One region of the Clostridium sp. RTP31139st1_H3_RTP31139_211217 genome, then DNA from elsewhere that is predicted to be linked to it. Evidence: predicted binding sites of a transcription regulator. Region 1 holds the regulator's gene; each other region holds the start of a gene.
The links. The regulator Rex, encoded in region 1, represses fermentation and respiration genes when NADH is low (regulators of the CRP and FNR family bind a similar motif). The targets are predictions, from matches to a motif close to ATTGTTAANNNNTTAACAAT.

Region 1 (3,280 bases):
CTATCTTTTCCCCTTTTGCAAGTGGAATTAAGTATTTTTCTTTTTGTGCTGGTGTTCCATTTTCATATAATAAAGAAGCACAAAGTGAAGTATGAGCTGAAACAATAACTCCAGTTGTTCCACAAACCTTTGATAATTCTTCAACAGTTATGATATATGATAATACATCTCCGCCAGCGCCACCTAATTCTTTAGGAAATGGTATTCCCATCATTCCTAGCTCTGCCATCTTCTTTACATTTTCCATTGGAAATCTTTCTGTTTCATCAATTTCAGCAGCTATTGGTTTTACTTCATTAACTGCAAATTCTCTAACCATTTGTCTTACTAACTCTTGTTCCCTAGTTAATCCAAAATTCATTGCTTTTTTACCTCCCTGCAATACCCTGTTTATGTGTATAGTTACAAGTAAATATGTAAAATACACTTAGCTTATATATTTAAAATTTATTAAATAACACCCTTTTTATAGTTAATAGTTTTGAGTTAATAGTTAAGGAATAAATTCGGCATAGGCCAAATTTTAAAAATATATTTAAGAAACTCCATAAGGAGTTCCTACCAAAACTATTAACTCTTAACTATTCTTAAAGTTCTTTTCTCTTCTTTCTAAGAAAGCTGTCATTCCTTCAACTTGGTCTTCTGAATCAAAGCATTTTCCAAAATCATTTGCTTCGATTTCAATTGCTTTATCTATATCAACTTGCATTCCTCTATTAATAGCATCTTTACAATACTTAACTGCTATTGGTGCATTTGCACAAATAACTGAAGCCATTTTTCTTGCTTCTTCCATTAGGTTTTCTAATGGAACAACTTTATTAACTAAACCAATTCTTAAAGCTTCATCTGCCTTAATCATTGCACAAGTATAAATCATTTCCTTTGCCTTACCTAATCCAACTATTCTAGGCAATCTTTGAGTTCCTCCAAAACCTGGTGTAATCCCAAGACCAGCTTCTGGTTGAGCAAACTTTGCCTTTTCTGAAGCAATTCTTATATCACAAGCCATTGCAAGCTCACATCCTCCGCCTAAAGCAAATCCAGATATTGCTGCTATAACAGGCTTGTCTAAATTTTCTATTCTTCTAAATACCCTATTTCCTAAAAGTCCAAATTCTTCTCCACCCTTGGCATCTAAATCTTTCATCTCGGCAATATCTGCACCTGCTACGAAAGATTTTTCACCAGCTCCAGTTAATATTACACAATATACATTGCTGTCTTGTTCAATATTAGAAATTGCTAGATCTAATTCTCTTAATGTATCAGAATTTAAAGCATTTAATGCTTTAGGTCTATTTATTGTAACTATTGCTAAATTCCCGTCTTTTTCAAGAGTCACATTTTTCAACTCTTCTTCTAAAATTACATTTTTAATTTCCACAAATCCTTCCTCCCTTTTTATACCATAACTCCTCATAAACACCCTGTTCTTTGTTATATAATTAACAAATTAATTAAAAAAAATTCTCTTTTTCCCTTTTCTTTGGTTAGAAGATTCTGAATAATCACAACCTACTTATAATTATAATATCTAATTTTCTCATTTGCAATTAATATTTTACTATTTGGTATATAAATTCCACTTTTTCAATATTTTTCTTAGCATACGTTTACTATTTGAGTTTTATTCTCTTTGTTCATTTGTTAACATGCAAAAAATATATAAATTTATCTTTAATAAAGTATAAATTTTGAATTGAAAAAATACTTGGATTTATAATAATGAAATAGCAAATCAAAATTTTAGCTATAATAAAATTTTGATTTGCTATTTCGTCTAAACTATTTAATTATTTTATTCATCTTTCATTAAGTATACTAATGTTAATAAACTTTCAGAAAGATGTACATTTTCAACTTTAACGTCATTTGGTACAACTAAATCAACAGGTGCAAAATTCCAAATACCTTTTATTCCACCCTTCACCAAAAGATCACAAACCTTTTGTGCATTAATTCTTGGCACGCAAATAATTCCAATGTTAACATTACTATTTTCTAAATAACTATTTAATGTATCAATATCTCTTATTTCTACATCTCTTATCTTCATTCCGATAAGCTTTGGATTAGCATCAAATATAGCCTCTATAGATAGCCCTAATTCGGAGAATCTACTATAATTTGCAATTGCTTGCCCTAAATTACCAGCTCCTATAATGATTCCAGTATAGTCTTTATCTAATCCTAAAATTAAACTAATTTGTTTATATAATTCTTTAACATTATATCCGTATCCTTGTTGTCCAAAGTCACCAAAATTATTTAAATCTTGTCTTATTTGAGATGCTGTAAATCCTATCTTTTCACCTAATTCCTTTGATGAAATTCTATCTACATCATTTCTCATCAACTCTTTCAAATATCTATGGTACTTTGGTAATCTTTTAATTACTGCCATAGAGACACTTTTCTTCTTTTCCATAGTATATGAATCTCCTTAATTTATTCCAATAATTTCCCCATTTATTTAAACTTTGATAATATAATAACATACTTTTAACATTTTTTCTATTAATTTAATAATTATTGAAATTTTTTATTCACATTTCATTTTCTTATTTTATTTAATTATATTAATATTATCATAACAAATTATATAATGAAATTTTAATTTTTCATTTATTATTTTGACCTAAAAACAGAGACTTATGTATAACGTAGCAGATGCGTTATACATAAGTCTCATAAGCATTATATCAGATTTTAAACACCTCTGATATTGCAACAAGAATCAAAGTGATCTTGTACGCCATTCCCTTTTGCCTAAAATTTTCTGGACTTATTATATTATAATTAAAGCTTTATCTTTTGTCAATATTTATCGAATTATCCTCATTGAATTTAATACCGCAAGTAAAGTTACCCCAACGTCTGCAAATACAGCTGCCCACATATTTGTTAATCCAAAGATAACTAATATCATAACAGCTACCTTAATTGCTAAAGAAAAAATAATGTTTTGCCATAATATTTTACTAGTTTTTCTTGATACTCGTATGGCTTCTGAAATAGCTTCTACTTTATCTTTCATTAATACTACATCTGCGGCTTCAATAGCAGCATCTGATCCTACACCACCCATTGCAATTCCTATATCAGCTCTTGCTAGAACTGGAGCATCATTAATTCCATCTCCGACAAATAAAACTTTTCCATTTGCTGATTTTTTGTTTAGTATTTCCTCTACTTTATTAACTTTATCACTTGGCAATAATTCAGCATGAACCTCATCAATACCAATAGCTTTAGCAACCTTATCTGCAACTACTTT
Region 2 (3,280 bases), on a different contig from region 1:
GTTAGTTGCTGTAGCATTAGCGGCAAATAATAATGTATTCAAATTTAAGCGTAAAAATAGAGATGTAAAATCAATGAGTAATAAAGGTGGTGATGGTGATGCTAAAGATTCAAGGGTTATGCAAAGTATTTAATCCTAACACCGTAAATGAGAATAAAATTTTTGATAATTTTAGTATTGATATAAATAAGGGTGACTTTATTACTATTATTGGTTCAAATGGAGCAGGAAAATCAACATTGTTAAATTTAATAAGTGGTAATATTAATATTGATTCTGGATTAATAGTATTAGATGGTAAAGATGTTTCTTATAAGGAAGAATTTAAAAGAGCAAAATATATAGGTAGGGTTTATCAAAATCCTTCCTTTGGAGTATCACCAAATATGACTATACTAGAAAATTTAGCTTTAGCTGATAATAAAGGAAAAAAATATGGACTTTCTTTTGGGATAAATAAAAAGAGAATAGAGTATTATAAGGAGTTATTAACTAAGCTTGATTTAGGATTAGAGAATAAGCTTTATAACAAAGTTACACTATTATCAGGAGGTCAAAGACAGGCTTTAACATTAATGATGGCAGTTATGTCTGAACCTAAATTACTATTATTAGATGAGCATACAGCTGCATTAGATCCAAAGACATCAGCAAAAATAATGGAGATTACTAAAAATGTAGTTAAAGAAAAGGAAATTACTACATTGATGGTTACTCATAATATGAAGCATGCTTTAGAGTGTGGTAACAGATTACTAATGATGCATGCTGGTAAAGTGATTGTAGATGTTAGTGGAAAAGAAAAGAAAAACTTAACAACTGAAAAGCTTATGGAGATGTTCGGTAAAGCTAATGCTATAGAAGAATTAAGTGATAGAAGTTTATTAACTTCTTTAGCATAAAAATATATTTGAAGGGACTATATACTTATTTAAGGTATATAGTCCCTTTTTTTGTATATGTATAAATAGAATAAAACAATTAGCAAATACAAATATTAAAAAAGTAAATCAATTAAATAAAGACTTTGTTATTAATATAACGAAACTTAAGGATTATGTTGGAAGTACAAAAAAATATTGCTAAAGTAATATTAAAAAAATATTTATAAAAACAGAGTGAAAAATGTCAAAAAAATTACTGGATAGTTGAAAATGTTATCATTGTTGAAAAATAAGGGGTTTATAGTAGTGCTAATTATACAGTGAAAATAAAATAAAAAAAATATATAAAAAAAGTTTGACAAAAAATAAACAAACGAGTACAATAAGGGTGTGGACAAGTTAAAGAATTAACAATCAAAACAAAAACTTAACAAAGCCCAAAAGATAAGATATCAATTTAAAATTATTATAAATATTGATTATTTAGGAGGATGTAATACATGAAAGTTACAAACGCTCAAGAATTAACAGCAAGAATTAAACAATTAAGAGAAGCACAAAAGAAATTCGCTACTTACACTCAAGAACAAGTAGACGAAATCTTCAGACAAGCAGCTTTAGCAGCTAACCACAACAGAATTAAGTTAGCTAAATTAGCTGTAGAAGAAACTGGAATGGGAATAGTTGAAGATAAAGTTGTAAAGAACAACTTTGCTGCTGAATATATATATAACCAATATAAGGATATGAAAACTTGTGGAGTTTTAGAAGAAGATAAGACAAGTGGAATTACTAAAGTAGCAGAACCAATTGGTGTTATAGCTGCTATCGTTCCTACAACAAATCCAACATCAACAGCAATATTCAAGTGTTTAATAGCTTTAAAGACTAGAAATGCTATAATAATCTCTCCACACCCAAGAGCTAAGAATGCAACAATTGAAGCTGCTAGAATAGTTTTAGAAGCTGCAGTTAAAGCAGGAGCTCCAGAAGGAATAATCGGATGGATAGATCAACCATCAGTTGAATTATCACAAAATGTTATGAGAGAATCAGATATAATCCTAGCTACAGGTGGTCCAGCAATGGTTAAGGCTGCTTACTCATCAGGAAGACCAGCTTTAGGGGTTGGAGCAGGTAATACTCCAGCAATCATTGATGAAACAGCTCACATTAAAATGGCTGTAAACTCAATATTACTTTCTAAGACATTTGATAACGGTGTTATCTGTGCATCAGAACAATCAATCGTTGTTTTAGAACAAGTTTATGATGAAGTTAAGAGAGAATTAGCTGAAAGAGGAGCTTATATCCTTAAAGGTGAAGAAATAGATAAAGTTAGAAATATCATCTTAAATGAAAAAGGTGGATTAAATGCTGACATGGTTGGTCAATCTGCTTATAAGATAGCTAAGATGGCAGGAGTTAACGTTCCAGAAACAGCTAAAGTTTTAGTTGGTGAAGTTACTTCAGTTGAATTAGAAGAACCATTCTCACACGAAAAATTATCTCCAGTATTAGCTATGTACAAAGCTAAATCATTTGAAGAAGCTTTAGATAAAGCTGATAGATTAATAGAATTAGGTGGTATGGGTCATACTTCAGTTTTATATACTGATCAAGTTAAGAATAGAGATAGAGTATTAACATTCGGTGAAAGAATGAAAACTGCAAGAACATTAATAAACATGCCAGCAGCTCAAGGGGCTATCGGAGACTTATTTAACTTCAAATTAGCACCATCATTAACATTAGGTTGTGGATCATGGGGAGGAAACTCAGTTTCAGAAAACGTTGGTCCTAAGCACTTAATTAACGTTAAGAGCATTGCTGAAAGGAGAGAAAATATGCTTTGGTTTAGAGTTCCAGAAAAAACTTACTTCAAATACGGTTGTTTACCAGTAGCTTTAGCTGAATTAGGTGACATGGGTAAAAAGAAAGCATTCATCGTAACAGATAAAGTATTATTCGAAATGGGATACACTAACAAAGTTACAGAAGTTTTAGAATCACAAGGAATCCAATACAAAATATTCTCAGATGTTGAACCAGATCCAACATTAAGATGTGCTAGAGCTGGTGCTGCTGAAATGACTAGCTTCCAACCAGACGTTATAATTTCACTTGGTGGTGGATCAGCTATGGATGCTGCTAAGATTATGTGGGTTATGTACGAACATCCAGAAGTTAACTTCCACGATTTAGCTATGACATTCATGGATATAAGAAAGAGAATATACAGATTCCCAACTATGGGTCAAAAAGCTATGATGGTTTCAATAGCAACTTCAGCTGGTACTGGATCAGAAGTTACTCCATTCGCAGTTATCACTGACGAAGAAACTGGAATTAAGTATCCATTAGCTGACTACGAACTAACTCCAGATATGGCTATC
Region 3 (3,280 bases), on a different contig from region 1:
AAGTAGAGGTAGAAACACCAATATGTAAGACTAAATGTCAAATGTTAGCTGGTAAGAAGATGGCTATAGTTCCAATATTAAGAGCAGGTCTTGGAATGGTAGATGGAATATTAAATTTAATACCAGCAGCTAAAGTTGGGCATATTGGATTATATAGAGATGAGGAAACACTTCAACCAGTAGAGTATTTCTGTAAGTTACCACAAGATATAGCTGAAAGAGATATAATAGTAGTAGATCCAATGTTAGCAACAGGTGGTTCTGCAGCTGATGCAATCTCTTTATTAAAGAAAAGAGGAGCTAAAAAGATTAGATTAATGTGTTTAATTTCTTCTCCAGAAGGTGTTAAACTTGTTCAAGAACAACATCCAGATGTTGATATATACTTAGCTTCTATTGATGAAAAATTAAATGAAAAAGGATATATTGTACCAGGTCTTGGTGATGCTGGAGATAGACTTTTCGGAACTAAATAATAAAAAGCGAAGACTAAGTCTTCGCTTTTTAATTAAATTACAAACAAGTTAGTTTAGTTAATAGTTAATAGTTAATAGTTAATAGTTAATAGTTAATAGTTAATAGTTAATAGTTAATAGTTAATGTAGAAATTCCTATGGGAGTTTCTTATTAATAATATATTTTTAAATTCAGCTTTGCTGAATTTATTTCTATAATTATTAAATAAAAAAGCAAAGGAGTGAAAGTTATGGCAAAAAGAGAAGGATACTTATCATGGGATGATTATTTTATGTCTGTAGCATTATTATCAGGAAAGAGAAGCAAAGATCCTAGCACACAGGTTGGGGCCTGTATTGTAAATAGAAATAATATAATTGAAAGCATAGGATACAATGGGTTACCTAAAGGATGTTCTGATGATGAATTTTCATGGGAAAAAGAAGGGGAAACATTGAATACGAAATATCCATTTGTTGTTCATGCAGAGTTAAATGCAATATTAAATGCAAAGGGTAAAGATTTATCGGGGTGTAAGATATATGTTGCATTATTTCCATGTAATGAATGTGCAAAAGCAATAATACAATCAGGAATTAGTGAAGTTGTCTATTTAAGTGACAAGTATGCGGATACTGATTCAGTAAAGGCTTCTAAAAGAATGTTCAAATGCGCTGGAGTTGCTCTGAATCAGTTAATTCCAACTCACGAAAAAATAGAGCTATCTTTAAATATAAAAGATATTTAATTGCTTGATAATTTAATAACACATTAAATAAAGTAATAATTATCTATAAGCAAATTATGTTTATAAAAAAATCAAATACATACTTAAATAGAAAAGGCGTTATCATATAAAGGATTTAAGGAGAATAACAGGTACAGATATAGAGCAAACCTAAGTGTAAAATCAGTGGAAAAAGGTAAAATATTTTAAAAACTAGTTGATATTGGAAAAAATAAAGTGGTATAATAATAGTGTTAATTGTTTAACAATTTAAACAATTAACACTATTATGATTTTAGGGTAAATTAATGGGAGGGTTTTTTATGAGAGAAGTAGTAATAGTTAGTGCAGTAAGAACTGCAATTGGATCATTCGGTGGGTCATTGAAGGATGTTCCAGCAGCAGATTTAGGAGCACTAGTAATTAAAGAAGCTGTAAATAGAGCTGGAGTTAAACCAGAATTAGTTGAAGAAGTAGTTATGGGAAATGTTATACAAGCTGCTCAAGGACAAAATGTTGCTAGACAAGCTGCTGTAAAAGCAGGATTACCAGTAGAGGTTCCAGCTATGACAATAAATAAAGTTTGTGGATCAGGTTTACGATGTGTAGCATTAGCGGCTCAAATGATTAAGGCTGGAGATTGTGATGTAGTAGTTGCTGGAGGAATGGAAAACATGTCTGCAGCACCATATGCTATTCCTGGCGCAAGATGGGGTCAAAGAATGGGCGATGCAAAAATGGTAGATACAATGATTAAAGATGCTTTATGGGATGCATTTAATGATTATCATATGGGTGTAACAGCTGAAAACATAGCTAAAGAATGGGGATTAACAAGAGAAATGCAAGATGAATTCTCATTAAATTCTCAATTAAAGGCTGAAAAGGCAATTAAAGAAGGAAAATTTGTAGATGAAATAGTACCTGTTGTTATTCCACAAAGAAAAGGTGAACCAAAAGTATTTGCTCAAGATGAGTTCCCAAGATTCGGATCAACTCTTGAAAAAATGTCTAAATTAAGACCTTCATTTATTAAAGATGGTACTGTAACTGCTGCTAATGCATCAGGAATTAATGATGGTGCAGCTGCATTTGTAGTTATGAGTGCTGAAAAAGCAGAAGAATTAGGATTAAAACCAATGGCTAAGATACTTTCTTATGGAAGCAAGGGATTAGATCCTGCAATAATGGGATATGGACCATTCCATGCAACAAAGAAGGCGTTAGAAGGTGCTGGATTAACTGTAGAAGATATGGATTTAATTGAAGCAAATGAAGCATTTGCAGCACAAAGTTTAGCTGTAGCTAAGGATTTAAATTTCGATATGGATAAAGTAAATGTAAATGGAGGAGCAATAGCACTTGGTCATCCAGTAGGTGCTTCAGGAGCAAGAATATTAGTTACATTACTTCATGAAATGGAAAAAAGAGATGCTAAAAGAGGATTAGCAACTCTTTGTATTGGTGGAGGAATGGGAACTGCTTTAGTAGTTGAAAGAGTGTAATTTATATTAAAAATAAGAAAAAAGGAGCTTTTCAGAGGCTCCTTTTATAACTATAGTAATTATAAATATGTTTAATTGTAATTATTAGAATAAAAAATAATAAAAATTTTAAAAAATAATGAATAAAGTGTAAAGCAATTATTCATAAAAAACTAAATAAATATACAGAATACCTTATTAATAATTATAAAATGATAAAAAAAGTTAAAAAAATTTTTAAAATAGTAATAATATTATCAAAAAGTAACAAAATAAAAGTATGAAACGTTATCAGAATGAATAGGAATAAAAAAATAAATATTATGAAAATTTAAACAAATGAAAGATTGTAAAATTAATTGCAAAAATAATTTAAAAAGCTCAAAAAAAAGATTTTAGTTGAGCATTTATGAAATATTATATAATAACAGGCTATTTTAACGATTAATTGTAAAAAATAAGTAAAAATGAGGTTTTTATTAATTTAGAACTAGGTATATAATTAGCTAATGTCAACAGGGACAGTGTCTAAAAATAACGTAAGAGTATTCCTAGATAAGAGCTCATTTGTATAAATAAATACATACATATAACGATATAACAATTAGTTTTT

Region 2: a site for Rex is predicted at 1,280-1,299, ahead of adhE (bifunctional acetaldehyde-CoA/alcohol dehydrogenase). Genes of this name have one in related genera too.
Region 3: a site for Rex is predicted at 1,434-1,453, ahead of ABUA17_RS11155 (acetyl-CoA C-acetyltransferase). Genes of this name have one in related genera too.

Annotation. Positions count from the first base shown of each region.
Region 1 is NZ_JBCOAB010000010.1:31,223-34,502, forward strand. Features, by position in the region: gene ABUA17_RS06365 (acyl-CoA dehydrogenase) at 1-361, opposite strand, end outside; gene ABUA17_RS06370 (short-chain-enoyl-CoA hydratase) at 578-1,387, opposite strand; gene ABUA17_RS06375 (redox-sensing transcriptional repressor Rex) at 1,802-2,431, opposite strand; gene ABUA17_RS06380 (heavy metal translocating P-type ATPase) at 2,828-3,280, opposite strand, start outside.
Region 2 is NZ_JBCOAB010000014.1:19,030-22,309, forward strand. Features, by position in the region: gene ABUA17_RS08055 (ABC transporter permease) at 1-133, shown strand, start outside; gene ABUA17_RS08060 (ABC transporter ATP-binding protein) at 99-902, shown strand; gene adhE (bifunctional acetaldehyde-CoA/alcohol dehydrogenase) at 1,385-3,280, shown strand, end outside.
Region 3 is NZ_JBCOAB010000024.1:39,373-42,652, forward strand. Features, by position in the region: gene upp (uracil phosphoribosyltransferase) at 1-476, shown strand, start outside; gene ABUA17_RS11150 (deoxycytidylate deaminase) at 707-1,204, shown strand; gene ABUA17_RS11155 (acetyl-CoA C-acetyltransferase) at 1,507-2,688, shown strand.